One region of the Aliamphritea spongicola genome, then DNA from elsewhere that is predicted to be linked to it. Evidence: riboswitches for the same ligand, from Rfam matches in the RefSeq annotation. Region 1 holds a riboswitch; each other region holds the start of a gene.
The links. A riboswitch is a leader RNA that binds a small molecule or an ion and turns the genes downstream of it on or off. The one in region 1 is predicted to bind cobalamin.
Positions count from the first base shown of each region.

Region 2: it holds a riboswitch for cobalamin, as region 1 does, so the genes downstream of both, JYB63_RS05970 (DUF4198 domain-containing protein) here and JYB63_RS04650 (ABC transporter ATP-binding protein) in region 1, are expected to answer to the same signal.
Region 3: it holds a riboswitch for cobalamin, as region 1 does, so the genes downstream of both, JYB63_RS08175 (TonB-dependent receptor plug domain-containing protein) here and JYB63_RS04650 (ABC transporter ATP-binding protein) in region 1, are expected to answer to the same signal.
Region 4: it holds a riboswitch for cobalamin, as region 1 does, so the genes downstream of both, bluB (5,6-dimethylbenzimidazole synthase) here and JYB63_RS04650 (ABC transporter ATP-binding protein) in region 1, are expected to answer to the same signal.

Region 1 is NZ_JAFIDL010000001.1:998,963-1,006,436, forward strand. It holds gene JYB63_RS04620 (LysR family transcriptional regulator) at 1-620, opposite strand, end outside; gene JYB63_RS04625 (VOC family protein) at 747-1,187, shown strand; gene JYB63_RS04630 (alkene reductase) at 1,243-2,328, shown strand; gene JYB63_RS04635 (substrate-binding periplasmic protein) at 2,579-3,442, shown strand; gene JYB63_RS04640 (FecCD family ABC transporter permease) at 3,445-4,473, opposite strand; gene JYB63_RS04645 (ABC transporter substrate-binding protein) at 4,477-5,433, opposite strand; gene JYB63_RS04650 (ABC transporter ATP-binding protein) at 5,378-6,247, opposite strand; cobalamin riboswitch at 6,388-6,590, opposite strand; TPP riboswitch at 6,798-6,898, shown strand; gene thiD (bifunctional hydroxymethylpyrimidine kinase/phosphomethylpyrimidine kinase) at 6,959-7,474, shown strand, end outside.
Region 2 is NZ_JAFIDL010000001.1:1,285,443-1,292,916, reverse strand. It holds gene JYB63_RS05990 (sensor domain-containing diguanylate cyclase) at 1-228, shown strand, start outside; gene hisC (histidinol-phosphate transaminase) at 296-1,363, opposite strand; gene queE (7-carboxy-7-deazaguanine synthase) at 1,842-2,483, opposite strand; gene JYB63_RS05975 (methyl-accepting chemotaxis protein) at 2,801-4,657, shown strand; cobalamin riboswitch at 4,785-5,074, shown strand; gene JYB63_RS05970 (DUF4198 domain-containing protein) at 5,185-5,991, shown strand; gene cbiM (cobalt transporter CbiM) at 6,048-6,668, shown strand; gene JYB63_RS05960 (NikL family nickel/cobalt ECF transporter subunit) at 6,661-7,242, shown strand; gene cbiQ (cobalt ECF transporter T component CbiQ) at 7,266-7,474, shown strand, end outside.
Region 3 is NZ_JAFIDL010000002.1:338,040-345,513, reverse strand. It holds gene JYB63_RS08185 (exodeoxyribonuclease III) at 1-267, shown strand, start outside; gene JYB63_RS08180 (gamma-glutamylcyclotransferase family protein) at 317-787, opposite strand; cobalamin riboswitch at 1,046-1,263, shown strand; gene JYB63_RS08175 (TonB-dependent receptor plug domain-containing protein) at 1,406-3,268, shown strand; gene JYB63_RS08170 (ABC transporter substrate-binding protein) at 3,295-4,263, shown strand; gene JYB63_RS08165 (FecCD family ABC transporter permease) at 4,260-5,285, shown strand; gene JYB63_RS08160 (ABC transporter ATP-binding protein) at 5,289-6,107, shown strand; gene JYB63_RS08155 (energy transducer TonB) at 6,111-7,169, opposite strand; gene JYB63_RS08150 (hypothetical protein) at 7,378-7,474, shown strand, end outside.
Region 4 is NZ_JAFIDL010000004.1:131,901-139,374, reverse strand. It holds gene JYB63_RS14110 (DUF4381 domain-containing protein) at 1-318, shown strand, start outside; gene JYB63_RS14105 (vWA domain-containing protein) at 311-1,321, shown strand; gene JYB63_RS14100 (vWA domain-containing protein) at 1,311-3,242, shown strand; gene JYB63_RS14095 (BatD family protein) at 3,236-4,957, shown strand; cobalamin riboswitch at 5,082-5,279, shown strand; gene bluB (5,6-dimethylbenzimidazole synthase) at 5,325-6,080, shown strand; gene JYB63_RS14085 (sensor domain-containing diguanylate cyclase) at 6,068-7,180, opposite strand; gene JYB63_RS14080 (acyl-CoA dehydrogenase) at 7,435-7,474, shown strand, end outside.

The sequences.
Region 1 (7,474 bases):
TCAATCATGAAGTACCAGCTGTCACGGGGCTCACCTGACCGGCTCATGACAATACAGTCATGCTCAGCCAACTCGGACGGATGCTGAGGCTCACCTCTTTGTTTCAGGTAGTCCGGCGATGCACATAACAGGCGGCGGTTTGAGACTAACCGCCGGGCAACCAGACTGCTATCCGGCAGATTACCGATACGGATGCCCAGATCAAATCCAGACTGTGCCAGGCTTACCACCCCGTCATCAAGATGCAGCGACCCGTTCACCTGAGGATTCAGCCGGGTAAATTCCGCCAGTGCCACCGCCACAAACTGACGTCCAAAATCAGACGGTGCGGTGATTGCCAGCCGGCCACTCAGCTCAGCAGCCTGATCAGCCAGTAACGCCTCAGCGCAGTGAAGCTCCTCGACGATACGCAGGCAGGATTCATAGAACCGTTCACCTGCCGGTGTCAGTGAAATATTTCGGGTTGTACGGTTTAACAACCGTGCTTTATAACGGGCTTCAAGGCTGTTAATCCTGGCGGTCATTGCCGCCGGTGATAATCCAACCTGCCGGCCAGCCGCCGCCAGCCCTCCGGCTTGAACCACTTCAACAAACAACTCCAGATCATCCAGTTTTGCCATCGCAAATCGCCCGAGACTCTTTTATTCATATTTTATAAATAATATTTTCACATCTAAGCCAATTATCAAACATAACCTTAAGACTTAGCCTGAGAACACTGAATAAATCACCGACAGGCAACACTGATGAAACTCAATCACGCCTTACTGATGTGCGAAAACATCACCGCGATGGAAGACTTCTTCATCCGGATTATTGGTTTTGAAAACGGCCCCCGTCCGCCTTTCCCGTTCGCCGGGAGCTGGCTTTACAGCGATGGCCAGCCGTTAATCCATCTGGTGGGCAAGACCCCCTTCTCTTCACAAGAGCCGTCACAAGAGCAATCACAACAGGCTTATCTGCGAACAGTAGAGAAAGACACTGAAGCCAAAGCTAACGGCATCATTGATCACCTGGCCTTCCAGGGAGGCTGCTACCGCACGCTTATCAGACGGCTGGACGAGCAGCAGGCCACCTACTTCGAACGGACGATCCCGCTCAGTAATGAGCATCAGGTATTTGTCATCGGCCCTGAACAGATCAAATTAGAAATTCTTTTTAATCAGGACCGCAGTTCTCTGAACTGAAGCGGTCACATTCACTTCGTTCTCACCCCATTCTTTCTCAAATAAGGAAAACACCATGTCAGACTTTAACCTGCACAGCCCAGGACGCATTGGCCAGGCAAACACTGCTAACAGAATCATCATGGCCCCCATGACCCGCGCCAGAACCACACAGCCCGGCGATATTCCTAATCTGCTGATGGCTGAATACTATGCCCAGCGGGCCAGCGCTGGCCTGATCATTTCTGAAGCCACCCAGATTTCACCTCAGGGTAAAGGATATTCCTTCACACCTGGCATGTATTCTGAAGCTCAGATAAAAGGCTGGCAGCAGGTAACCGGCGCAGTCCATGAAGCGGGTGGCAAAATGTTTGCCCAGCTATGGCATGTTGGCCGTATGTCTCACGGCACCTTTCATAACGGCGGCCAGCCGGTAGCCCCGTCCGCCATTGCCCCGAACGCTCAGGTATGGGTTGAAGGTGAGATGCTTGACTGCCCTGTCCCCCGGGCGCTCAGCCTGCCGGAAATAAATAACATCATCGCGGATTACCGCCAGGCCGCCGCCAACGCGATAGAGGCGGGGTTTGACGGCGTGGAAATTCACGCTGCCAACGGCTATCTGATCGACCAGTTTATGCGTCGCAGCTCAAATACCCGTACAGATCAGTACGGCGGCTCACTGGAAAACCGTATCCGCTTTGCCTGCGAAGTCACCGCCGCTGTTTGTGAAACTGTCGGGGCAGACAAAGTCGGCATCCGCCTCGCCCCCTTTATTACCCAGCGGGGCATGAACGACAGCGAAGCGATTGAAGCCATTCTCACCGCTGCCCGGTATTTCAACACTCTGGGCATTGCCTATATTCATCTGGCGGAAGCGGACTGGGACGACGCACCGATAGTTACCGACAGTTTCCGGCATACTCTCCGGGACCTGTTTGATGGCGCGATCATTGTCGCCGGCAACTTTACCCGTGAAAGCGGCGAACACCTGATCCGCAAGGGGCTGGTGGATTTCGTCGCATATGGCCGGGCCTTTATAACCAACCCGGATTTACCACGCCGCTTTAAGGAGAGCCTCCCTCTGTCTCCCCTTAAAGACAAAAGTACACTGTTTGGCGGTTCTGCAGCCGGATATACTGACTATCCGTTATCACCTGTCTGAACCTCTGGCTGCAACAGAAACAGTGACTCTCGCAGACTATATTTTCAGGATGTGCTGCACATCCTGAAAACTCTTTATAAAAGCTCTTCACAAAAACACTTCACAAAAGCTCGGCACAAAAGTTCAGCCAGGATTCAGTTTTTAGATGAAATTACCTATGGATTTCCGTAGTATCTGTTTAATTAGAAAGGGATTTCTGAAAAAAACAGGGATGAGGGACCAGTTTCGTTTTTGTCATAAGGCTGCATGAATGTTCAGACGAACCTTCAGATATTTTTTACCATGCGGTAAGCAATCGTTAATTTTCAGGCACTGTATCCGCCTGTCAGCCGCACTGCTGACCGGCATAATGGCTACGCTGAGCTATGCGGCAGATCCTGTGCAACTGGACCTGATCACTGAAGAATTCCCTCCCCTGCAAATAGAAACGGACAACCAGCCCAAAGGGTATGTGATTGATTTCATCAAAGCCCTGGTTGAAGAAGCAGCAAAACAACAGCCAATGGTTATCCGCAGCACCCACTTTGCTCCCTGGCGGCGTGCTATCAAAATGTCTCAGGATGGCCCCAACAAACTGTTTTTCTCTATCTCCCGTAATCAGCAGCGGGAAAGCCAGTATCACTGGATTGGCCCGGTCTCCCCTTACGAAGTGATCATCTACAGACATAAAGATGGCCCCGATCACATGCCCGAATCACTGGAAGAACTGAAAAAATACCGGGTAGCGGTACAGGGGGGCGGCAGCCTCGACACCTACTTTACTGAGCAGGGTTTTACGCCGGTAAGAGTCAATTACACCCGCCAGACCATTAAAATGCTCCGTGCTCTGCACATTGACTACGCCCCACAGGTAAACAGCTTCCCCTACAGAATTGATGAGTTCGGCCTTAACGCGGATGACTTTATTCCGGTGTTGCGGGTAGACGATTTGTCAAAACAGCTCTGGCTGGCCGCCAGCCCGGAAACCTCACCAAAGGTTGTCCAGGCATTACAGACAGCCTACATAAAACTTTCAGAAATAAATCTGCTGGATGATCTGATCAGCCTTTACGGATTCAACAGCCCGGTGATGCTCGATTACCGTTTACGCAAACGGCTGATCAACAAGATATAAAGTTAACGCCGCGCCAGCAAATAACAGAAGTAACTGCCGCCTACCGCGCCGGTAATTATTCCGATTGGCAGTTCCTGCGGCGCCAGCAACATCCGGGCAACAATATCCATCCCCAGCATGAAAGCCGCACCAGCCAGTGCGCATACAGGCAACAGGATGCGGTTATCCCCGCCGATGAATGTCCGCATGATGTGCGGCACCACCAGCCCGACAAATCCGATAGTACCGGTCAGAGAAACGATCAGACTGGTCACCAGGGTTGCCAGTAACAATACGGTTATCCGCACGCGGTTAACGGATATACCCAGCGCAGCTGCACTCTCCTGCCCCATCATCAGGGCATTCAGGTTACGGGCCTGCCAGATCAGTAACATCACGCCCAGTACTATGATCAGCGTCGGAATAGGCAGCAGATCCCAGCGGGCCCGGCCAAGCCCCCCCAGCATCCAGAAAACCACTGACTGTGCCGCCCGCTGGTCACCCAGAAAAATCAGACCGTTGGTGCCGGCCATCAGCAAGAATGAGATGGCCACACCCGCCAGCACCAGCCGGTCCGGCCGCTGGTTCTCCGGCCGTTTCATCAGTATCAGCAACAACAGGAAAGACAATAAACCGCCGGCAAAACTGAACACCGGCATGGTATACGCCCCGATCACCAACCCCACATGGGAGATAACCAGCACCGCCCCCAGTGAAGCACCGGATGATACCCCCAGCAGGAACGGGTCGGTTAACGGATTACGGGTTGCCGCCTGCAAGGCTGCACCGGCCACCGCCAGGCCAGCACCGGCCAGCATGGCCAGAATCACCCGGGGAGCCCGCAGCTCATTAATGATAACGGCCTGGGAATTACGCCAGTCCGGCTCGATAAAACGCCCCAGCCCGTCGGGGCTGAAACCGTGAAGCAGGATACCAAGTGCCTGGTCAGGCTGAATCTGGCTGACACCAATCATGACGCCAGCCAGTGAAAGTGCCAGGATGATCAGCAGCAGGACACCGCCGATCAACCCCGGCCTGAAGGGTTTGCTCAAAACTTACCGTCCGCTCAGGTACATCTTCTCAGCCAGTTTTTCCACCGCCTGAATGTTCAGCGGGCCCGGTGTAATTTCACCGTACTCCAGTGGCAGGAAGCGGTCGTTCTTCACCGCATCCAAAGTGGACAGCACCGGATGGTTCTTAATGAATTCCCAGGAGCCTTTCCAGCCACCCTTCTGATAATCCACCAAAATGAAGAAATCAGGTTCGGCATCCATCACCGCTTCAATGCCTACCTTGCCCCAGCTGGTATCGATGTTATCCATCACGTTTTCACCACCGGCAGCACGGATCAGCGCAGTTGGCATACCGAAACGGCCAGAAGTAAAGATCTTGTCTTCACCGGAGTCATACAGGAATACCTTCACCGGCTTCTTGCCTTCGGTCTTATCAGCGACGGCTGCCAGACGGGATTTCCAGCCATCAACCAGTGCGTCGGCTTTTTCCTTCACGCCGAATACCGCACCCAGACGTACAACGTCATCGTATAGCAGATCCATAGACGCATCCGGACCGGATTTGGTCAGGTGAACACAGGATTCAGTCAGTTCCAGAACCGGTACACCCAGATCACCCAGGCTTTGTGGCGTCAGCTCACCGTCGGTACGCATACCGTAGTTCCAGCCGGCAAAGAACAGATCCGGATCAGCACTGATGACGTTCTCAGTGGTCGGGTTCTTCGGCGCCAGTTCAGGAATATCACCACGGTCTTTATCAAACTCAGGGCTGGTTTTGTACCAACCGGTAATACCGGTCAGGCCGGCTACATTCTTTTGAATACCCAGCGCAAATGCCATCTGGCTCATATTCTGATCATGAATGACCGCCCGCTTAGGAGCTTCATTAAAGGTAACGGTTCGGCCACAGCTGTCTACAGTAACCGGGAATTCAGATGCCTGGCTAAGCGGCGCCAGACTGGCGAACAGCATCGCTGAGCTGAAGATGAGAGTGCGCATGTGCTTGATCCTTTTGCTTTTTTGTACAGGAAAAAAAGGGGAGCGAGGTGGCATAAAACGACCACTGCTCCCAAGGGTTAGAGTAGGTATTGGCACGCACGGCAAAAACGTTTTCGAATAACTCAGGGGTCAGCACAGATTCAGCAGGCCCCTCAGCCACCAGACGTCCCTGCTTCATGACCAGAACGCGGTCGCAATAGCGGGCCGCCAATGGAAAATCATGCAGGGACACCAGGCTGCTGACCGGCAGTTTACGCAGTAACTGCATCAGGCTGAGCTGATGTTCAATGTCCAGATGGTTACAGGGTTCATCCAGCACCAGCAGTTCCGGTTGCTGTACCAGTGCCCGGCAGATCATGACGCGTTTGCGTTCACCGCCTGAAAGCTCACTGATGTCCCGGTCCAGATAGCGCCGCAGATGAAACTGCCTGACGGCCTCATCAATCACCTTTTCGGCATCCGGGTCTTTACCCGTAAACCAGTGCTGATGAGGCGTACGGCCGGTCGCAATCACCGAACGGACACTGAGCTGAAAGTCAGCTGGCATTTCCTGTGTTACAGCAGCCACCTGCAAAGCCCGTTGCCGATCAGTCAGAGTGCTGATATCCCGGCCATTGATGTGAACTGATCCGCTGAACTGGCGCAAAGCACCAAACAGGCAGCGCAGCAGTGTGGTTTTGCCGGCGCCGTTCGGCCCCAGTACACCCACTACTTCGCCCGGGCGCATACTGAAGCTGACGTCATCCAGCAGTAATTGCTGGTTATCGCCAGATACAGTCAGCCCTGAAACCTGCAGCAAATCAGCCACAGCCATCGGTTACCGGAAGCCCCGGCAGAACAGAGAGTGTTTTCGAATTGTCTTTGCCATGTGTCGCCTATGTTCACACACGGACAAGCACGCCCAGGAAAAAAGCTACAGAAAGCTTTTATGCCCAGAACCGCCCACCGCGATAATATAAGGGTGATACGCAGGCTGGTTTCCGGGCTTAACAGTTGGCAGATGCCGGTAATCAGCCCTTCCCAAGCGTATTGCTCAGTGGTTTGCTGATCACCAAACTGTAGTTACCGTTGCGGGGGCAGCGCCGGACTTACACCGGCTTCCCAATTATCAGCCGGACATAAAAATGGCCGGCTGCACCTGTCGCATACAGAATTAGTTGGCAGCATAGTATTTTGGAAAATTCTGAAACACAACCCTTACCCCGAGAATTTTTTTCAGTACCGAATTACCTGTGTCGTTTTTTGACCTTTACCCCCAGGCCATACCAGCCCTGAGTTTCACGACAACTCTCATGCTTTAGGCGCACAGCCACAGATAACAATAAGTTTCATTTGTCTTTGTATAGCCAACTCTCTATGATCGCCCAATACAGTCGGGGAACCAGAATTCTGGTTGAGATGGCATATGCTGAACCCGTTGAACCTGATCCAGTTATTGGCGTAGGAAATCTGTGAACATTACTTCCAGCATTGCTTTTCCTGCCCGGGTCAGACCGTTATCTATCTTCAGACGCAGGAAAGCACCATGTCACAGCCCAACACTCCTATCGTTCTCAGCGTAGCCGGATCCGACAGCGGTGGCGGTGCTGGCATACAGGCGGACATCAAAGCCATTTCTGCCACCGGCAGCTACGCCTGCACAGTCATCACTGCCCTGACCGCCCAGAATACCCGCGGCGTCACTGGCGTTATGCCGGTTACCGGCGAGTTCATTGAGCAACAGTTCGAAGCAGTTTTCAGCGATATCGCCGTCGATGCCGTCAAGATCGGCATGCTGGGCGACGCGGACACCATCCGTACAGTGGCGGCAGCCATCCGCAAATATCAGCCAAAACACGTGGTGCTTGACCCGGTGATGGTTGCCACCAGTGGCGATGTGCTGCTGGCAGCGGATGCTACCGATACCCTGATCCGCGAACTGATCCCACTGGCGGACGTAATTACCCCTAACCTGCCAGAAGCGCAGGCATTACTGGCAGCACGCCCGGAACTGAATACCGCTGGCGCGGAAGATACCGCCGCACACTGCGAACAGTTGCTT
Region 2 (7,474 bases), 290 kb from region 1:
GAAACCAACGAAGCACAGGGTGTGTTGGCGGCAGACCGGGTGAAGAAGATGGCTGCTGAGCTGGCACAGGATGCAGAGGTGTCCAGTGTGCCGTTTACCCTGAGTGTCGGGGTGGCAACCCTGAATGATGAGGATGACAACGCTGAAGTCATGTACGCCCGTGCTGACGGCTATCTGCGTGAAGCGAAAGCTCTGGGAGATAGTATTATCGGTGATCTGGAATCCTGATCAGACTGATTTTTAAGCATTAAAAAAGGCGCCGGGTGGCGCCTTTTTTGTATCCCTTTCGGAGTGATTAACCGGTGATTCCCGGGTAATCTTTCAGGGCGTTGACCAGGGCGGTCATTTCTTCATCGGTTCCGATGGAGATACGCAGGTAATTTTCAATGCCCGGCTTCTTGAAGTGCCGGACCAGCAGGTTTTTACCGCGCAGGTAGGTCATCAGATCAGCACCGGCAATCCGCTGGTGGCTGGCAAACACAAAGTTACTGGCCGATGGGATAACGTTGAAGTCCAGCGCTTCCAGCTGTGCTGTTGTCCATTCACGGCTGTTGATGATTTTCTGCGTAGTGGCCTGAAAATAGGCTTCGTCTTCAATAGACGCGACTGCGCCGGCAATTGCCAGACTGTCCAGCGGGTAAGAGTTGAATGAGTTTTTAACCCGCTCCAGGCCGTCGATCAGATCTTCATGACCCAGTGCGTAGCCTACCCGTAAGCCAGCCATGCTGCGGGATTTCGAGAACGTCTGAATGACCAGTACGTTGTCATATTTACGGACCAGTTCAACGGCAGATTCGCCGCCAAAGTCGATGTAAGCCTCATCAACAATAACCAGTGACTCAGTATTCACCTTTAACAGCGCTTCAATCTGTTCCAGTGGCAGTACCCGGCCTGTCGGGGCATTCGGGTTGGCAAAAATAATGCCGCCGTTTGGCTGCTCATATGCCTTCAGGTCAATGTTGAAGTCCTGATCCAGTGGTAACTGCGTGTAGGCAATGTCGTACAGGTTGCAGTACACATCGTAAAAGCTGTAGGTGGTTTCCGGCAGCAGAATAGGATGTTCCTGACGGAAAAATGCCATAAATGCCAGCGCCAGTACCTCATCAGAACCGTTGCCCACAAAGACATTTTTATAGTCCAGGCTGAAATAATCCTTCAGGGCATTCTTCAGCAGCGTGGCTTCAGGATCGCAATAAAGTTTCAGCCGCTCTTTAGGGTAATCATTCAGAGCAGCGATAGCATGGGGCGATGGCGGATACGGGTTCTCGTTAGTATTGAGTTTGATTAAACCGCTTTGCTTTGGCTGCTCACCGGGTACATAAGGGGTGAGCGAATTGATTGCCGGGCTCCAGTACTTACTCATCTTGATTCACTATTCAGAAGGTTGATTACGCCTGATTACGCATAAGTCGCGCACATAAACAGGCCGGCTAGGATAGCAAAGAATGTGGGCAGCTGACAGAGGTTGAAAAAACGGGTGCGAAGATTGTGTAAAAGTGGCTTGGAACTGAATGATAAATGTAAGTGGGGGAAGGGGGAGCAGCTTCTTCCCAGAGAGGGGAAGCTCTGGGAAGAAACTACTTTTACTACATAAAGGGGTCTTGCAAGAACGTTGATGTACAGAGTTAGAGAAGGGAGTTTTCAATAAGTTCAGTGCGAATTCGATTTTTTTGCATTTTTTCGCAAAAAAAATGTACTCGCTGCATGTCATATTTCATGCAGTTTTTAACTATGTCAGGCAAATATTTGAAAATGCTCTGTATTCTGTCTCTGTATAACAGACCCTATGAGGGCAAAAAAATTTCAGATTTTTTTAAAAACTTTCTGAAATCCGCAATTTTTCAGTCAATTCCGATGAATTTATGGGTCTGCAGGCTCAGTTTCCACTGCGGATGTGCCATGCAGTATTCAACAGCGGCTTTGGTGTTGGCGGTCTGTAAGGCATCGTCCAGTGGCTGCAGGTAATAGTTGTCAAACTCCAGGTCTCTGAAGCGTTCCGGCATGGCCTGGCTTTGCGGGTAGACCAGCTTCAGTTCATGGCCGCGGGTCTGGACAATTTCAGATGCGCCCTTTGGGCTGACGCAAATCCAGTCAACGCCTTCAGGAACCGGTAAAGTGCCGTTGGTTTCCAGTGCGATTTCCAGACCTTCTGCTTTAAAAGCGGTGATCAGGGCTTCGTCCAGCTGCAGTAAGGGTTCACCGCCGGTGCAGACAACATAGGGCACGCCTTCATTGTTCAGTGGCCAGAAGCTGCGTACTTTTTTAGCCAGTTCTTCCGGGCTGCGAAATTTACCACCGTTCTGGCCGTCAGTGCCTACAAAGTCAGTATCACAGAAATCGCAGATCGCTTTAGCGCGGTCCTGTTCCCGGCCGGACCACAGGTTGCAGCCGGTAAACCGGCAGAATACCGCCGGACGGCCCGCCTGAGCACCTTCGCCCTGCAGGGTGTAAAACATCTCTTTGACACTGTAAACGGAACGCATAACTAATCTCTCTGAATGGCAGCGGGCAAGTCTACACCGGGGTGATTTTTGTGCAATGGTTTTTGCAGAATCCGCAACGGATTAGCGGTTGCGATTAATCCCCAAACTGGGGAAAACCTTCTGGATAATTGGTAACCACCGGCTAGTTTAGAATGATCTGGTAAAGGATTTTGGTCGCAGGAGATTATCCGGCCGACTGGTGATGATACCACTGACTGATGTGTGCAGGAGTCATTCGGTGCACCAGACCAGAGTTTCGCCCGGCTGCCGCAGGAAGCGTCAGCCGGCTGATCAGTTGTCTTAATATGGAGTGTTGTATGACTATCAAGAACAAACTTATTCTATTGCTGACGATCGTGCTGATGTCGGTTGCAGCGCTGTTCGGTTTGCTGATGTATTCCCTTAATACCCTGAATGATCTGCGTGAGAGTGAGTCCCTGGTGGGTAAACTTAAACAGGAGCAGTTGGCGATGGGGCTGTATGAGCAGGCCTTTGTCACTACCCTGCAGACAGATGCTGAAGCAAATTTTGTGCAGGCAAAAACACGCTTTAGTGAACATCTGGTTACAGCAATCGGACAGTTAGATGGTGATACCCAGAGTTCACTGCAGAATCTTAACAGCTATTTTATGGAATATGATGCCAGCTTTATTAAGGTGGCGAATCTGCTTAAAACCATTGGCTTGAATGAAAAAGAAGGCTTAAGGGGTGGCTTGCGTGGTGCAGTGCATGCGGCTGAAAAAAATGTGCAGACCATAAACAGTAACGAACTGTATGTGCGCATATTACAGCTACGCCGTAATGAAAAAGATTTCATTATCCGTTCTAACGAAAAATACCTGACCAAGTTTAACGGCAACTTTGATAAAGCGGTTGCGGTGGTTCGGCAGGTAGACTTCAGTCAGTCTCAGCGGCAAACTACCCTTGATTTGCTGAACGACTATAAGCGCCAGTTTGTAGCCCTGGTGGCGGCACGTAAAACTCTCGGGTTAACTGCTGATACCGGTTTACGGGGCGTTATGTTGCAACAGGGGAATCAGACCCAGGCAACACTGGATGAGATTAATGTCACGTTGCAGGCCCATGTGGCGGCTGAGGTTTCCCGGGTGCAGATGTTGGCGGTGGCCATCGTCATTGCTGTGGCATTGATTGTGGGTGTCGCTGTTGCACTTATTTCCCGGAGTATTCTGGTGCCAATCTCCCGGCTGGCCAGCTGTATGCAAAAAGTCAGTGCCAGTAAGGATATGACATTACGCTATGAAGGCAGTAATCGGGATGAGCTGGGTAAAATGGGCAGTGATTTTAATGCCATGATGGCCATCTTCCAGACGCTGATAGGGGATGTGGTTAAAGCTATCGGGCATTTGCAGTCCTCCTCAGAACAGCTGGCCAGGAGTGCTAACTCTGCCGCAGTAGATCTTCAGAATCAGCAGGATGAAGTCGTGCAGATTGCCAGTGCAGTTCACGAGATGGAAGCCGCCATGGCCGAAATTGCCGGCAATACTGAGAATACTTCGGCAACCGCCCGGAATTCTTTGCAGCAGGCAGAGCAGAGTAAAACCAGCAACGGCGAGCTGATTGGCAGTATCAGAAGTCTGGCGGATCAGGCCAGTGAAACTGACACCGAGGTTCAGACACTGCAGAAAGAAAGTGAAGAGATCGGCTCAGTGCTGGGAGTCATTAAGTCAATTGCTGAGCAAACAAACCTGCTGGCGCTGAATGCATCTATTGAGGCTGCCCGGGCCGGTGAGCAAGGGCGGGGATTTGCAGTTGTTGCTGATGAAGTACGTTCTCTGGCAGAACGGACTCAGGATTCGGCCAGTGAAATTGAAGGGATGATTTCTCAGTTACAGACCCGTACCAACCGTGCCACTGAACTGATGTCGGTGAGTCTCAGCCGGAGCCAGCAAAGCGCTGAGCATGCGGAGGCCAGCATTGATATGCTTGATACGATCACTCAGGATGCTGAAACCATTGTGGATATGACTGCCCAGGTGGCGGCTGCAACAGAAGAGCAGGCGAATGTGGCAGGGGAAATCAATCAGAATGTCGATAAAATCCGCCTGATTATTGATGATGCCAGTGCCCAGACACAACTGAATGTTACCGCCAGCGATGAAGTAGCCGCTCAGGCTCAGCAGCTGAAGCTGGCGGTGGGGCAGTTTGTTACCTGAAGTGTTCCCTTAAGTTATCTGTACAGCCGCTGTTCTGCGGCTGTTTTTTTCCCTTCTAAAGACCTTATTTTATTAAATTGCGACATTTAACAGGCGCTGATTGACAAGCTTTGAGCGGTGCAGGTATTGTGCGTTCACGTTATTGAGTTGCGTGTTAAACCACGCAGGAAAGTGCTGATTTTAAGCGCTCTCCGGGAAGTTGGTGCGTTAAGGCTTTGAAGCTGTTGCAGTATTGCCAAATATTACAGCCCCTGGTTAAGACAATCCCAACACTGCCCCCGCAACGGTAAATCGATAAAACTGTTTCATTGGCCACTGCGAGCAAATGATTCCCGTGAATCAGATGAGTGGGAAGGCGAAACAGGGGATGAGAATCCGTCGATGAGTCCGGATACCGGCTTGGTAACTTGTAATAACTGGGTGTTGCGGAGGGCTTCACCGAGGTGCAGTTTATTTCTTCCCACAGGGTGCTGCGCTGATTCCTCCCAACTCTGGCTGTATTTTTTTTCAGACGGAGCAAATCAAACGTGTTCAATTTCAAGCAGTTATCTGCCGCTTTAGTTTTAGGTTCTTCCCTGGTTGCCGGCACAGCGCAGGCGCATTTCCAACTGATCTATACCCCTGAGTCCTTGCGCGAAAAAGGTGGTGAAGTGGTTTTGAAAATGCCATTTACTCACCCTGCTGCCAGCGGTCACGTCATGAAAATGGGCGAGCCTCAGGAGTTTTTCATGGTCCGTAAGGGCAAGAAGACTGATCTGATGGATAAGCTGGAAGCGATTGAGTGGACCAGCGAAGTGGATACCGGCCCGGCATATGAAGCAACTGTTAAGTTGCGTGGCCTGGGTGACAATGTATTTGTCATGACGCCGGAACCGTACCTGGAGGCGGAAGAAGATATCTACATTCAGCAAATCACCAAGAACATTGTGAACGTTGGCAGCCTGCCAACGGACTGGAATGAAGAGCTGGGTCTGAAGGCGGAAATCGTGCCGCTGACCAAGCCATATGCAATTTATGAAGGCGGTACCTTTACCGGTGTAGTTAAAGGTAATGGCGAGCCGGTTCCGTTTGCGGAAATCGAAGTTGAATACATGAACTACGAGCCGGATATGGAAAATAACCGCTTTGCAGCTGAAGGCGAAATTACACCGCCGGCAGAAGCGTTTGTCACCATGACTATCTTTGCAGATGCTAACGGTACCTTCACTTTCGGTATCCCTAAAGCTGGCCACTGGGGCTTTGCTGCTCTGGGTGTAGGTCCGGATACTGAGTACGAAGGTAAAGAGTTGTCTCAGGATGCGGTTATCTGGGTTCAGGCTCACGAAGTTAAATAAACACTTAAACCGGCAACTCTGTACAGGGTTGCCGGTTTAACAGATCAGGAACAGCTATGCATATAGTAGACGGCGCGCTTTCCGAACCGGTTCTGGCCGGTGGTGCATTACTGGCGCTGGCCGGTGTGGCATACGGTCTGAAAAAGATGGACTACGAGCATCTGCCACAGGTGGGGGTTCTGTCCGCTGCGTTCTTCATTGCTTCTTATATTCACTTACCCATCGGCTTCTCCAGTGTTCACCTTATTCTTAATGGCCTGATTGGCCTGGCACTGGGCTGGGCGGCGTTTCCGGCGTTACTGGTTGCGCTGATTCTGCAGGCGGTTTTCTTTGGTTTCGGCGGCTTTCTGGTATTGGGGGTGAATACTTTCAATATAGCCTTGCCGGCGGTGATGGTGTATTTCCTCTGCAGGCATGGCATTGCGGCATCTTCACCACGGGTGGCTGCAATCTGGGGCGCAATCGGCGGTGCCGGAGCGGTGGCCGTGACTACGGTGATGGTTGCGGGTTCCCTGGCGTTATCCGGAGAAGCGTTCTGGCTGGCGGCTAAAGCAACCCTGATTGCGCACATTCCGGTGATGCTGGTGGAAGGTTTCGTCACTGCTGCGGCGGTATTGCTGATCCGTAAGGTTAAACCGGAGTTTCTGCACCTCGCGGAGGATTGGGATAATGCGTAAGTATATGATTTTACTGGCGATGCTGTTTGCATTGCCGGCCAGTGCTCACAACGTTGTGGGCGGTGTATACGCAATTGGCAGCACCATTGAAGGTGAAGCGGGTTTTTCAAACGGCGATATGGCTCAGGCCGGGACTAAGGTACTGGTGACGGATCCGGCAGGTAATGTGCTGATGGAAACTGAAACCGATGAAGAAGGTTTCTTTACGTTTGAAGCCACGACCCGTGTTGATCATCTTTTCCGGATGGAAATGGGCAGTGGTCATGTTCTGGAAATGGTTTTGTCAGCAGATGAGCTGCCGTCTTCACTGGCGGCTGGGGCAGTAACTACAGCAGCGCCCGCAGCAAAGGCAGCAGGCGGTACTGCAGTTCAGTATGACGAAGCTGCCATGCAGGGCATGATTGAAAAGGCAGTTGCCAAACAGGTAAAGCCGTTACGTAAAGAGTTGCGGGCCTATCAGGAAAAAGCCGGCTTGCAGGATATTCTGGGCGGTATTGGCTATATCTTTGGCCTGTGTGGCATTGGTATGTGGTGGCGTCAGCGTAAACAGGCTCAGGCTGCGAAAGCGGTCTGATCTGAAACGGCAAGGAGACAGTTTTGCCTCAGAATCTGGAACATAGCGGTACGTCCTGGAAAGGACAGCAGCTTAAGCACCACCGCTCGGTGATCGATATCCTCGATCCCCGGGTGCGGGTTGCGGCGGCAATGCTGTTCGCTTTTGCCGTTGTACTGTCCCATAACTTTGCCGTGCTGATCTTCGGACTGTTGCTGGCATTACTGGTCGCAGCGCTGGCCAAGCTGAACTT
Region 3 (7,474 bases), on a different contig from region 1:
TCCGGTTTCCTGCCCCACGAACGGGAATGGATGGCGGATATATTTGATGAGATGGGCTATGTGGATGCCTTCCGTCAGGTGAACCACGCTGATCATCAGTACACCTGGTGGCCGGAATACAACCGTGCCCGGGAACTGAACGAAGGTGCCCGTCTGGATTACCAGATCACCACAGCAAACCTGCGCAAAACCATCAAGTCTGCCCGTATCTACCGGGAAAAAGCCTTCTCGGCACACGCACCGGTGATTATCGATTACGATATCTGACACATAAAAATGCCGGCATACGCCGGCATTTTTGTATCAGTTCATGCTGTTATTCAGCATCCTTCTTCGCGGCCCGACGCAGTGCACGCTCCTCAAGAAAGGCAGGAATAATCTCTTCCTTATAGCTGTCATAATGCTGGCTGATAAAGCTTTGCTCATCCCATTCGCCCTGCAAAAACTCACGGGACTTAGGCGTACCGGCATATACAAACACCTGTGCTTCCTGACCGTCTTCCAGACGGATAATGGCCAGCTTGCGCATATACAATCCCACGTCGGCTTCTTCAAAGTCATCCAGAATCGCCAGCGACTCATCATCGACTTCCAGCAATACAGAGCCCTGAATCTGATTACCCGGTGACGGCACCGCCACCCCCAGATCCGACCAGCCTTCCATATGCAGAGTCAGGCGCTGATGGTTCAGTAATTCTGCAGATACCTTCTGAAACGTATTACCGGTCAGCTGCTGCACCAGCTCGTCATATTGCAGCACACCATAAACAAAAATATTGGTCGACATGAGATTACCGTCACTTATTCACATTCTCTGTCCGCCGGACCGCCCGGCGGCAAGGGGGTGATAATAATCGCCTTCGCGGAACGATGAAAGTAATGTCGTGTGTAAGGGTCAGAAGCGCCTGTGCAGGAAGGCACATTTTTTCTGCGAAACGTCGTTATCAGACAAGACATTACCTGTTTTTCGACACATTTGTTCCGGATCATTGCATTCGTATAACAAATTTGTAACATGCCCGCGAGAATGGTTCTTCAGGGAAGCTTTCCGGCCACCACAGATGGCAGCCGCAACACTTTCCGACGGATTAAAATGGGAATAGGAAAAGGCATCTGTCGCCACAGAGACCTCACCCCTAGCTACCCCCGTAACTGTATGCAGCGAATTCTGTTTGTTCGACTCAGGCCACTGGAGAAACCGGGAAGGCTGAACATATACGCAGACCTGCAAGCCAGGAGACCTGCCATTCCGATCGTCACCTACTAACATTGCGGGGCGCTGTGTTGGGCGGAAAACGTAACGGTGACAATACATAAATCTATTGTTGCTGAACGTGCCGCCACCCTGTGCTGTCACGTCTGTTCGCTTGCGCGGACGCCAGTTACACGACAACACAGGTGCTTTATGCAATTACGACACTCATTGTTAGCCTGCCTGCTGGCCGGCACCACTGTTTCTGCCCAGGCGCAGGAAATCATCATCACCGCGTCCAAGGTTGAAGCCAGCCGTGAAGAAACCGGGTCTGCTGTCAGTATCATTGATGCCGAGCACCTGGAAAACAACCAGATCACCCTGGTAACAGAAGCCCTGCGCGAAGTACCGGGGCTGGCAGTTAGCCGTACCGGCGGGATTGGCAGCACAACACAGATACGGATTCGTGGCGCAGAAGCTAACCAGACCCTGGTACTGATTGACGGTGTTGAAGTAAACGACAACAGTACCGTTGCCGAATTTAATTTTGCCGATCTGCTCAGCCTGGATATCGAACGGGTCGAAGTGCTGCGCGGTGCCCAAAGCGCTATCTGGGGCAGCGATGCGGTTGGCGGGGTGATCAACATCATCACCAAACAAGGTAAAGGCCCACTGAACGGTAGCGTCACTTTCGCAACCGGCAGTTACAACACCAACCAGCAAAGCTTCACCCTCAAGGGTGGTGACGATGAATATAACCTGGCACTGAGCGGTTCACTGCTCGACAGTGACGGTATATCCGCCGCCAGCAGCGACCGGGGCAACAGTGAAAAAGACGGCTACAGCAACAGCACCCTGAACTTTAAAGGGGGCATGCAGGCCACAGACAACCTGGAACTGAATCTGGTATTACGGCACGTAGACGCTTTTCAGGAAACCGATAAATCTGACTTTAACACCGGCACAATTATCGATGATGACAGCCACGCTGAACGGCAACAAAACTCCGGACGGGTTTCCGCCAAACTGGATCTGATGGACGGCGACTGGCAACAGGAAATCGGCTACGCCGTCACAAAAAGCCGCACAGAGAGCTTTTCCTCCACCTTCAACTCCGATGCGCTTGGAAAAAAGCGCAAACTTGATTATCAGAGTAACTACTTCATCCATACAGATGCTGCAGAACACCGCCTGACCTTTGTCGCGGAACGAGAAGATGAAGACTTTGATTACAGCAGTACGTATTCAACGGTTAAACAGAGCACCGACAGCACCGGACTGGTTGCCGAATACGGCCTGAATCTGGACGAAACTTACTACTTCACGGTTGCCGGCCGCCGTGATCTGAATGACCGCTTCAGCGATACCGATACATACCGTTTCAGCTTTGCTGCCTGGCTGAATGATGACTGGCGCCTGCACACCAGCCGTGGCACCGGCATCAAGAACCCAACCCTGTTTGAGCTGTTTGGTTCAACCTCTACCTTTACCAGCAACCCGGACCTGAAACCGGAGAAAAACACCACCACAGATCTGGGCCTCGAATACCACTTCAGCGACATTGACGGCTATATCGACGTGACGCTGTTCGATACTGATGTGGAAGATCTGATCAGCACAAACGCCACAACCGCTACCAATCAGGCGGGCACATCTGACATTAAAGGTCTGGAGTTAACCGCAACCCTGAATCCAACCGACCGGCTGCGCCTGACCGCCAGCTACACCTATAACGACGCAACCGATGCTGATGATCAGCAACTGATTCGCCGGGCCACACATATCGCAGGCCTGAACGCCAGCCAGCTGCTGGCGAATGGCAAAACCCGGATCAGCGGCGGACTGCAATATAACGGTAAACAATACGACACAGTGTTCGCGCTAAGCGGTAATCGCAGGGTCACACTGGACAGCTATACCCTTGCGAACCTTGCGGTGACACACGCCTACTCCGATAATGTAGAAATCTTTGCCAAGGTAAATAACCTGTTTGATGAAGATTACGAAGAAGTTTATGGCTTTGGCACTGAAGGCATTAACTTTACAGTCGGTATTAAACTGAGCGGCTCTCTCTGAGACCTCACTCCTCATAAGGCAGCACTGTGACAAAAAACAGATCACTAATAGCAATTGTTGCTGTGCTGCTTGGCGCCCTGTTACTGAGCCAGCTGGATATCCGTGCCGGCCTGTTCAGTAACAACGCCCTGACCGCTACACAGATCGAAGGAGATACATTCCCCAAAACCCTGACGGATGCCATCGGCGCCCGCTACACACTCGAACAGCCACCCCGGCGAATCGTCTCAATGACCATTGGCACTGATGAAATTCTTGCCAGACTAGTCCCGCCGGACCGGGTTGTGGGCATCACAGGGCTGGCGGATTATCCCTCACTTTCAAACGTCACCGGACACTATCCCCCGGCGACTAAGCGCTTACAGGGTAACATTGAAGAAATCCTCAGTCTGGAGCCGGATCTGGTATTTATTGCCAGCTACACCCAGGCTGAAACTGTCCGTCAGTTACTGGGAGCCGGTATTCCGGTGGTGCGGCTGACGGACTTCAGCTCCTTTAAGGATCTGGCAACCAATATCCGACTGGTGGCCGCCGCCACCGGCAGCAGCCCGAAGGCAGAACAACAACTGACAGAGCTGCAGCAATTACTGAACCGCATTAAAAACACCTATCGCAATGCCCCACAGCCAAGAGTGCTGTATTACAACCTCGACGGCACCACCACAGGCCCGGGCACCACCATTGACGAAATTATCCGGCTGGCAGACGGGTTTAATGTCATCAGTGAAACCGGCATCCAGGGCTCACAGACCATCAGTGAAGAACTGGCGATCAGCCTGGCACCTGACATTATCCTGATGGGCACCGGCGCACCGGATAATCAGGACAGTACCGCGATGCAGCTGATGCAGCGTCCGGCCTGGAAAAATGTGCCGGCTGTTATCAACCGGCAGGTATACAGCCTGAAGGGCGCCTGGCTTTTATCCACATCCCAATACAGCTGGCTGGCAATCGAACCGGTTGCCCGGCTACTGCACCCGGAGATCAAAAAATGACACCCCGTCTGATCTTTATCATCATGCCGGTATTGCTGATCCTCGCTGCCCTGGGGGAACTACTACAAGGACCGGCACAGATTCCTGTGGCTGAAACCATCGGCATTCTGTTACACAGCCTGGGCATGGATACCGGTGCAGATATCCGCCCCTGGATGGAAAGCATTTTGCTGGATGTGCGCCTGCCCAGAGTAATTATCGGCGCCTGTGCCGGCGCCTCACTGGCAGTCTGTGGCGCAGTCATGCAGGGCATGTTTCGCAACCCGCTGGCTTCACCTTCAATTCTGGGGGTGTCTTCCGGCGCCTCTCTGGGGGCCGTAATTGCCATCTATCTGGGCCTTACCAGTTTGTCCGTATGGATTCTGCCGGCCTTTGCCTTCAGCGGGGCCGGCATCACCCTGTGGATTGTTTACCGCATTGCCACTCAGCGGGGGCACACAGCCATGGGGACACTGTTACTGGCCGGCGTCGCCATCGGTGCACTGAACGTCGCAGCCGCTTCCCTGATTCTGGCGCTGTCCCTGAACGACTGGGATACCGGAAAAATGATTGTGTACTGGAGCATGGGCGGGCTGGAAGGCCGCACCTGGGACCATGTCCGGCTGATCGTCCCCTTTGCCCTGCTGGGCTGTGCGCTGGTGCTTTGTTTCAGCCGGGATCTGGATGCTCTGCTCATGGGTGAGGTACATGCAGCGTCTGTGGGCATTGATGTCCCCCGCACCCGCCAGCACCTGCTGATCATCACCGCCATGCTGGTCGGGGTATCCATTGCAGTCTGTGGCGGCATCGGTTTCATCGGTCTGGTCGTGCCTCATATACTGCGTCTTATCCTGGGGCCAAGGCACCGTTACCTGCTGCCGGCCAGTGCGCTAGGCGGAGCCATATGTCTGGTGACGGCAGACTTGCTGTTACGGGTCACACTGCCTGAAAAAGCCATTCCGCTAGGGGTGGTGACCGCCACACTGGGCGCACCTTTCTTTGTTTTCCTGCTGTTAAGGCAACGGACCCGGGGAGAACTGTAAACCATGGACAAGCATTCTGTGACCACATCCCTTTCCCTGAGCTGCAGTCAGCTCAGCTTTGCTTATCAGCAGCGGCAGATCCTGCAAGGCATCAGTCTGCAGTTCAGCCCCGGACAGTTCATTGGCCTGATCGGCCCGAACGGTGCCGGCAAATCCACTCTGCTTAAACTGTTAATGGGGCTGCTGCCGGCGGATTCCGGCGAGGTACGTCTGAATGACAAACCCTTATCCGGCTACCCCCGGCGGGACATTGCCCGGCATATATCGCTGGTCCCTCAGGATGTATCCACCGGTTACGGCTTTACAGTGGAAGAGATTGTCGCCATGGGCCGTACCCCCCATCTGGGCGCCTTTCAGCCGGAATCAGATCAGGATCTGCAACGCATTAATGATGCACTGGACAAGACCGGTCTGACGGCGATGCGTAACCGTCGGGCTGATCAGCTGTCCGGTGGAGAACGCCAGCGGGTATTTATTGCCCGGGCACTGGCACAGGAAGCGCCGGTACTGTTGCTGGATGAGCCCACCGCCAGCCTGGACATGTGCCATCAGCTGGATGTGCTGAGTCTGGTAAGGGAACTGACCGAAGAAGGGCATCTGGCGATCGCGGCCATTCACCATATGGATATGGCATCCCGCTTCTGCCACCGCTTACTGCTGCTCTCCGGCGGCAGCATCGTTGCTGACGGGGCACCGGATGCAGTGATTACCGAAGCAAATATGCTGGCGCACTTCGGCATCCACAGTCAGATTGAAACATCGCCGTACGGCATACGGGTCACCGCACTGGCATCAGCCAGCCAGCGCAGTGATTTACTATAAGCCCTACTGCAAACGGAAAGTAAACGAGAAGGTTTGTGTGGAAGCCACCGCCAGACCGTTACGGGTCGCAGGAACAAAACGTTCCTGCTGAACAAAATTCTGTACCGCCCTGTCCAGCAGTTTATAGCCACTGCTTTCGATAACTTCATAGCGCTCAACCTCGCCCCGGGCATTCAGAAACAGACGTAACTTCACCTGCCCCTGCTGATCACGGGCAATGGCCCGGCGGGGATATTTCGGCTTCTGGTCAGACATAATCCGGGCTTGCAGAAAATCTCCGTCGGCAGGCTGAGCTGCATCACCGACCTGCGCCGCATCCTCTGCAGCGGATGCCTGTTCAGCACTTTGTGATCCGGACTCTGTAGCTGATAATGCCTCTGCAAGCGGCGGTGCTTTTTCTAGAAACGGTTCCACAGGCTCTTCTACAGTCGGCTCCACTGGCTGCGGCTCTGACTTAACCACCTCCGTTTTTTCAGCCGGAACAACCGGATCATCCACTTTTACCGGGGGCTTTACCTCAGCAACCTCTGACGGTTTTGCCGCAGGCAGCGGTTTGGTTATTTTCTTTTCCACCGCAACAGGGGCGGCATCAGCAATAGATTCAGGTTTGATCTTCTGAGGTGGCTCTGCAGTCGGTTCTGCCGGTGCAGCGATACGCTCTGTCACCTGCGGCTTACTGGCCTCAGGTTTGACTGGCTGCACTACCGGTTCAGGTTTTTTATCGCTGACCGCAGGCGCTGCTTTAGCAGATACATTTTCCACCACTTCCGCTGCCGTTTCCGGAGCTGTTTCTAGAGCAAGCTCCGGAGCTTGCGCAACCGGTTGCTCAGTTGGTAATTCAGCCGGGGCTTCTGATGGCGGCGAAGCAAGATCCTGTGATTGGGCAGTATCAGCCCGCTCTTTCGAAGACATTGCAGATGTCTCTCTGGCTGTTCCGGCAGACAGATTCACCGTAATACTGCCACCACCGGCAGCTTTCTCCGGCACGTACGAAAGCCAGCCCCATGCAAGCAGGGCATGCAGGGCCAGGGAAATCAGGATCCAGATAAACGTACGTGACATATACAACGGCAATTGCTCGGTGAGGGCTTAAAACCAGCGGTCAAATTATAAGCGCCGCAGCATAACCGGGCAATTCGTCCGGTTATACAAACGCGACCTGAACCGGCTTGCGGCTGACATACTGCCCGGCAGGCAGCCTCCGGAAACAAATCCGGACTTCACCGGTCATATGCCTATCCCTTCCCATCAGACAATAAGGATATCTGATATGCGTTTTCGCAACCTACTCCCCCTGCTGTTACTGGCTGGCAGTGTTCAGGCAGCAGAAACAGAACTGAATACTCAACAAATCGACAGCCTGCTGA
Region 4 (7,474 bases), on a different contig from region 1:
AAAGGCAGCATTGCCCCGGATGCAGGCCACAAATATCTACAGCGTGTTAACCGTTTACTGAAGCAGGTGTACTTTACTCACGGAGCGAGCCAGGTTGCCGGGTTGAGCAATGGCGTCTGGATCAGCGAACTGCAACGGGTCGCCCCAGGCGTCTCTATTGAATGTTTTGCAGACCGGCTGGGGGATCTGTACCGGCCGGAGCCGGAAGTAACCGGACAGGATGTTGAGCGGATACAGCGAGAATTACACCGCTGGTTACAGAAACATAAGCGGGCGCTTTTAACGGCGGAACCCAACGGGGAGGCTGCCAATGTTTAGTTTTCAGCTCCCCTGGATATTACTGGCTTTACCTGTGCCGGCACTGATTTACTGGTTTATGCCGCCGGTAGCCCGGCCTGAAGCGGCATTGCGGGTACCTTACTATCAGCAGTTGCAGAACACGCAGCAGGCGCCTGGCACGGTCATCCGGGGGCGGGGGCCGCTGATTCTGCTGGTCATTATCTGGCTGTTACTGGTAATTGCTGCAGCACGGCCGGTCTGGCTGGGTGAGCCTCAGCCACTGGCGGCCAGTGGCCGTGACCTGATGCTGGCGGTCGACGTGTCCGGCAGTATGGAAACTGAAGACATGGTGCTGAATAACACCTCCCTTAACCGCCTGCAGGGCATCAAAATTGTTATGGATGGCTTTATCAGCCGCCGCCCGCAGGACCGTCTTGGTCTGATTCTGTTTGGCAGTAATGCGTATATTCAGGCACCCCTGACCTTTGATCACGATACCCTCGGCCAGTTTCTTAAAGACGCTCAGATCGGTTTCGCCGGTCCGGAAACTGCCATCGGTGATGCTATTGCGCTAGGGATCAAACGCCTTGCAGACCGGCCTCAGCAGAGCCGGGTTATGGTGTTACTGACCGATGGGGCGAATACCTCAGGCGCAATCGAACCGCTGGAAGCGGCCAGAGTGGCAGCGGAACAGGGGGTGAAAATATATACCCTGGGGTTCGGGGCGGATGAAATGATCGTGCGCAGTTTTTTTGGTAACCGTAAAGTGAACCCGTCTGCCGATCTTGATGAAACAACCCTGAGGACAATCGCAGAAAGTACCGGCGGCCGGTATTTCCGGGCCCGTAATATTGAAGAACTGACCGGCATTTATGCCTTGCTGGATGAACTGGAACCCAGCACAAAGGACGCTCAGCAGGTAAGGCCGCAGCAGGCGCTGTTTTACTGGCCAGCAGGTCTGGCGTTGTTGCTGAGTATGGGCTGGGCGGCGGTTCTGCAGTTCCGTCGCCGGATGTCTGCGGAGGTGAAGCATGCTGGCTGATTTTCACTTCATCAGGCCGTTATGGTTATTGCTGCTGCCGCTTATACCCTTGTTGCTGGTGGGGCTGTGGCAGTACCGTTCTTCCGGAGCCAGCTGGCAGACCCTGATTGCGCCGGGTCTGCGGAATTATCTGATTGACGGTCAGAGTGGTCGCCTGTCCAAATGGCTGTTTGTTATGCTGGGCTTTGGCTGGTTGTTAGGTGTGCTGGCACTGGCGGGGCCTGCCTGGCAGCGCCTGCCTCAACCGGTATACCAGACCGGCGATGCGATGGTGATCGTAGCGGACTTGTCTCCTTCGATGCTGGCACGGGATGTTGCTCCCAGCCGTCTTGAACGGATGCGTTATAAGCTCACCGATCTGATCAAAGCCCGGGAAGAGGGGATGACCGCACTGGTGGTATACGCCGGTGATTCCCACGTGCTGGCCCCGCTGAGTGACGACCGGCAGACGCTGCTGGCCCTGTTGCCGGGGTTGTCGCCGCAGATAATGCCGATTCCCGGCAGCCATACCGAAGAGGCCGTGGCACTGGCGCTGGATCTGTTTAAGCAGGATAACCGCCGGCAGGGCAGCGTGGTTTTACTCACTGACGGTGTGACGGCGCAGGCAGCCCGTGGGGTGAATGAACTGTTTGCCGGGTTACCGGCGGGCACGGATTTCTCTCTATCGGTCATGGGGATTGGTACCGCTGAAGGGGCACCGATTCCTCTGACAGAAGGCTTTGCCAAAGATGCGGCGGGCAAGATAGTGGTTGCCCGACTGGATGCCCAAAGGCTTAGTCAGCTGGCGGCAGTCAACGACGGTATTTACACCGCTATGCAGCTGGATAACAGCGATACAGACGCTTTATTGAATGCCGCTGCGGGGCTGTTACCCGTTAATGGCTCTGACCGGGAAGGTGAGAATCAGCAAGCCGCTGAACAGACCTTTGATCGGTGGCAGGAGGCCGGTAGCTGGCTGTTGTTACTGCTGTTGCCAATTGCAGCGCTGGCGTTCCGGCGCGGTTGGTTGCTGGCGGTGTGTTTTGCTTTCATTGTGCCCGCTGTACACAGCCCTCAGGTGACCGCAGCAGAAGCCGGTAACAGTCTTTGGGAAAATCTTTGGCAAACGCCGGATCAGCAAGGGGCAAAGGCATTAACGGCAGGTGATGCTGCCACGGCTGCTGAATTGTTTCAGCGGCCTGACTGGCAGGCGGCAGCCCGGTATCGCAACGGGGATTATACCGCCGCAGCAGAACAGTTTGCCGCTCAGGGTGATACCGAAGGCCTGTATAACAGCGGTAATGCGCTGGCAAAAGCCGGCAAGTTGAAGGAAGCGCTGGCAGCTTATGAACAGGTGCTGGATGAGCAACCTGACCATGAAGATGCACAGGCAAATAAAGCCCTGATTGAAAAGCTGATGCAGCAACAGCAAAACCAGAATCAGCAGGGTGAAGGTCAGGATCAGCAGGATCAGAACCAGCAGAGCCAGCAGGATCAGAACCAGCAGGGCCAGCAGGATCAGAATCAGCAAGGCGAAAGTCAGCAGAGTCAGAATCAGCAGAGTGAAGGCGAACAGGGCCAGCAGGATCAGAATCAGCAGGGCGACAGCCAACAGGCTCAGAGTCAGCAACAATCAGACTCTCAGGATCAGGCGGAGCAGCTTAGCCAGCAGGTGGATCAGCAACAGCAGGAAGCTCTGGATAAGCAGCAGGCTGAAAAGGCTGCTGATGAATTTCAGGCGGAACAGCAGGACGGAGCACAGGCGCAGGTTCAGGCTGAACAGCAATCTTCCCCGGAAGATGAGGCCCTCCAGAAATGGTTAGGGCAACTGCCGGAAGACCCCGCAGGTTTACTGCGTAACAAATTTAATTATGAGTATCAGAAGAAGCGCCAGGCCTATGAAAGTGGTGACTGGAAACCGGCTCAGGAGCAACGGTGGTGAGACAGTTTTTCGTTAAAATTTTGGCCGTGCTGAGCATGCTGATGTTCACGCACAGTGCACTGGCAGCGGTGCTGAAAGCCAGCGTTGACCGTAACCGGATAGCCATGGGAGACAGCCTTTCCCTGACGGTGCTTGCCGAAGGTTCTGCCGACGGTGAGCCGGACTTTGCGTTACTGGAACCGCTGTTTAAGGTGCTGAACCGGTCGGTAGGGCGTAATACCTCAATCGTGAACGGTGATATCAGCCGGACCATTAAGTGGCGGCTGATTCTGACGCCGAAACAGGAAGGTACGCTGGTAATACCGGCGTTTGAGCTGGGAGGTGCCCGCAGTGAACCTATCACCATTGAAGCCACTGCGCCGCCTCCGCCCACAGACTCTACTGATGATTTGCGGGTGGAGATGGCACTGGATAAATCAGAGGTTTTCGAGAACGGACAGGTGATTGTCACCCGCCGGTTACTTTACGGTGTGGCGGTTGGTGGGCTGGAAATGCAACCGTTTGAACTGCTGGGAGCACAGGTCATTGAACTGGGGGATAACCAGTATGAAACCACCCGTAATGGCCGGCGTTTCGGGGTCTACGAAGTGGCTTATGCGGTGTTTCCCCGTGAAGCCGGTGTGCTGAATATACCGGCACAGAGTATTGATGTTCAGGTTGGCCGGCGGAACCTGCTGAGTGGCCGCCCTGCACAGAAAGTACGTTTACAGATGGGGGCAGAAACCCTTCAGGTGAAAGCCCGCCCGGCGGAATTTGCTGCTCAGGAATGGCTGGTGGCGAACAAGCTGGATCTGTCTGAAAGCTGGAGTCAGTTACCGGACCAGATCCGTCTGGGCGAATCCCTGACCCGCACCATCACACTGGCAACGGTGGGGGCAGCCCCTGACCGCCTGCCTACTTTTGAAGTTGCCGATATTCCCGGGATGAATGTCTATGCAGAGCCCCTGCAGAATACCGAAGACCTCAACAGCCGGGGAGTCATCAATGCCCGCCAGCGCAGTGTGGCATTCGTGCCGGTTAAGCCCGGGCTGATTGAAATTCCTGAACTGGTCGTTAAGTGGTGGAACAGTACGGAAAACCGGGCGGAAGAGGCCCGTTTACCAGCCCGGACGATTGAAGTATTACCGGCAGTAGCAGGCAGTTCAGCCAGTGCACCTGCGGCACCCGCGCAGCCAGCCGTTCCGTTACCGCCGGCGTCTCCTTTGCCGGAGGCTGAGCCGCAGATTATTTATCAGCCTGCGCCGCTGGCTTCCTGGCTGCTGTGGGCGAACCTGTTCTGGGCCTGTCTGGTGCTGGCACTGATTGCACTGTTGCTGAAACAGCGCCGGCAACTTACAGCAATGCAGCAGGTATCGGCAGCGGATACGCTTCCTGCCCGTACCCTGTTGCCGGATGGTTTTTCCGATGTACAGAAGGCACTGGCGGGGCAACAACTGGCGGAGATTCATCACGCTATTCAGCACTGGGGTAACCGCTGTTACCGTGAGGGTTTATTACCGGCCAGTGGTTTCACCGGGCTGAAGGCCATAGCCGGTGACGATCTGACAGCACAGCTGGTGCTTTTGGAGCGGACGCTGTTTGCTTCGTCTCAAAGCACCGGGCCGGATCTGGATATACTGAACCGAGGTTTGGCTGAGCTGCATAAGCAGTTGCCCGGGCCGCAGTCCGGGCAGGATAAAACAGCCGGTTTATCAGCTTTTTATCCAGGCCAGTAACCGATCAGCGGGGCTGGATTATTTTCGGTTCGGCAGGGTTAACATGAATAGTTTGATCCTGGTCGGTATACCGGCGGTTTGTGCTTGCCCGCTGCCGGGTATTTTTATATAACCACTGGCAGACAATTTATATCCGCATACAGGTGCCCCGAACCGTTAAACGGTGAGGGGAGAATCGGGAATCCGGTGTGAGTCCGGAACGTGCCCAACGCTGTGAAGGGGATTCTGTAAACAGGCATTTGCCAGCCACTGAGTGATCTCGGGAAGGTGTTTACAGAAGTTGATCCTGAGTCAGAAGACCGGCCTGTAAGTATCAGAAAAAGTGTTTGGACAGGCACTTACCGCCACCATATTAAGGGGAATACCTATGGGGCACGCAACAACTGATTTTCCGCATCAGGAAACCATTCGCTTTACTTCACAGGACCGTGACGGTCTGTATAAAACCATTTTTAACCGCCGGGATGTGCGCGGGCAGTTCCGGCCGGACAGCATTCCTGATGAGGTGCTCAGCAGGGTGCTGTATGCGGCTCACCATGCACCGTCGGTAGGCTTTATGCAGCCCTGGGATTTTATGCTGATCCGCGATGCCGGGGTGCGTCAGCAGGTGAAAGGTCTGTTTGATAAGGCCCATGATGAAGCGGCAGAAATGTTTCCTGAAGAGAAGCAGGACACCTACCGCTCCCTGAAGCTCGAGGGCATTCTGGAGTCACCGCTGAATATCTGTATTACCTGCGACCGCAGCCGCACCGGCCCGACAGTGATCGGCCGTACCCATATTCCGGAAATGGATGTGTATAGCAGTGTGTGTGCGGTACAGAACCTCTGGTTAGCTGCCCGGGCTGAAGGGTTGGGGATCGGCTGGGTGAGCATTATGGACCCGGAGAAACTTCAGGATGTACTGGGAATTCCCCGGGATATCGTACCGGTTGCCTATCTGTGTATTGGCTATGTGGATCATTTCTACAAACGGCCGGAACTTGAATCGGCCGGCTGGCTGCCCCGGGCACCGCTGGAAAGCCTGCTGCATTTTGATCAGTGGGGTAACCGGGATACTGAGGGGCAGGAAAGCATTACTGAAGCGATCGCGTCTCAGGCTGACTTTCCTCATCAGTCCTTCTGAGGGTTGGGCGCAGGGGCTGTGACTGTGACTTGGCCTGTAGTTGAGCTTGTGGCTGATCCGGAAACAATACAGTTACGGCCCTGACGTTTGGCGTCGAGCAGAGCTTTATCCGCGCTATCGAATAAAGCTTCTGCCGTTTGGCCTTTGTATTCGGCTACGCCAATGCTGATGGTCAGCTGTTCACCGTCAAAGGCGTTTTCCTCAATACTTTGCCGGCAGGCTTCGGCCAGCTTTAACGCTCCCTGCAACGGGGTGTCCGGCAGGAGTATGACGAATTCTTCACCGCCGTAGCGGGCGCAGAAATCCTGATGCCGGACCCGTTGTTGCAGCAGTTCTGCAACCCTGATCAGTACCTGATCACCAAAGCTGTGGCCGCGGTTATCATTCAGTATCTTAAAGTGATCAATATCGATAACCAGAAGGCTGAGCGGGGTTTCCCGGATTCCTGCGTGGTGGATTTCCTGGCTGAGTTCACTGTTAAAGGCGCGGCGGTTATTCAGCCCGGTGAGTTCATCGGTCAGGGTCAGGCGGCGCAGTTCGCTGTTGGCGCTGTCGAGCCGCTGTCTGGATTCATACAGCTGCCGTTCCCTTGCTTCCAGCACTTTGAGGGACTTTCTTAGCCGTAACAGTTGCATCACCTGATTGCCCAGCGCAGTCAGAGCGCGGGTCTGTTCTTCGCTGATCGTCTGCGGCCGGGTATCCACTGCACAGAGGGTGCCCAGTACCATGCCGGCATCATCAATCAGCGGGACGCCAGCGTAAAAACGTACATGGGGCGGATGGGTGACCATGCCGATATCTTTCACCCGGGAATCTTCAAGTGTATCGGGAACAATGAGCGGTTCGCTTCCCATAATGGTCCGGGAGCAGATAGCAAAGCCCCGGGGGACTTCTTCAGCGGCGATGTTGTAGCGGGCTTTATGCCATTTCCGCTCAGCATCGAGAAAAGCGATCATGGCTTTGTCTACGCCGCAGATAAAGGCCGCCAGCCGGGCAATGTCGTCATAGGCCTGTTCAGGAAGGGTGTCGAGAATATCGTAGTCTTCCAGCGCCAGCAGCCGTTCAGACTCGTTTTCCGGAAGCGGGAAAGTGTACGTCATTTCATCACCTTAACCTGTCAGTACTTCGGTCACGCCAACAGCTTCCGGCCGGATTCAGTCATCCGGAACCAGAGCCGGCAAGATCTGTATCAACGTATTGTCTTTCAATATCTATGAAAATAGACCGCTAATACAGTAATTATAAATCTGTGCTACCCATAAGGGGTATGTACCCTCTCTGCGGGAGGGGGGTAGTATGGATTCTATTCCGATTTTTTGGGTTATCCGAACATCGATTTTCAGGGGCAATGAACATGAGTAAGTCTGTTAAAAAGCCGGCGTTTGACTGGCAGG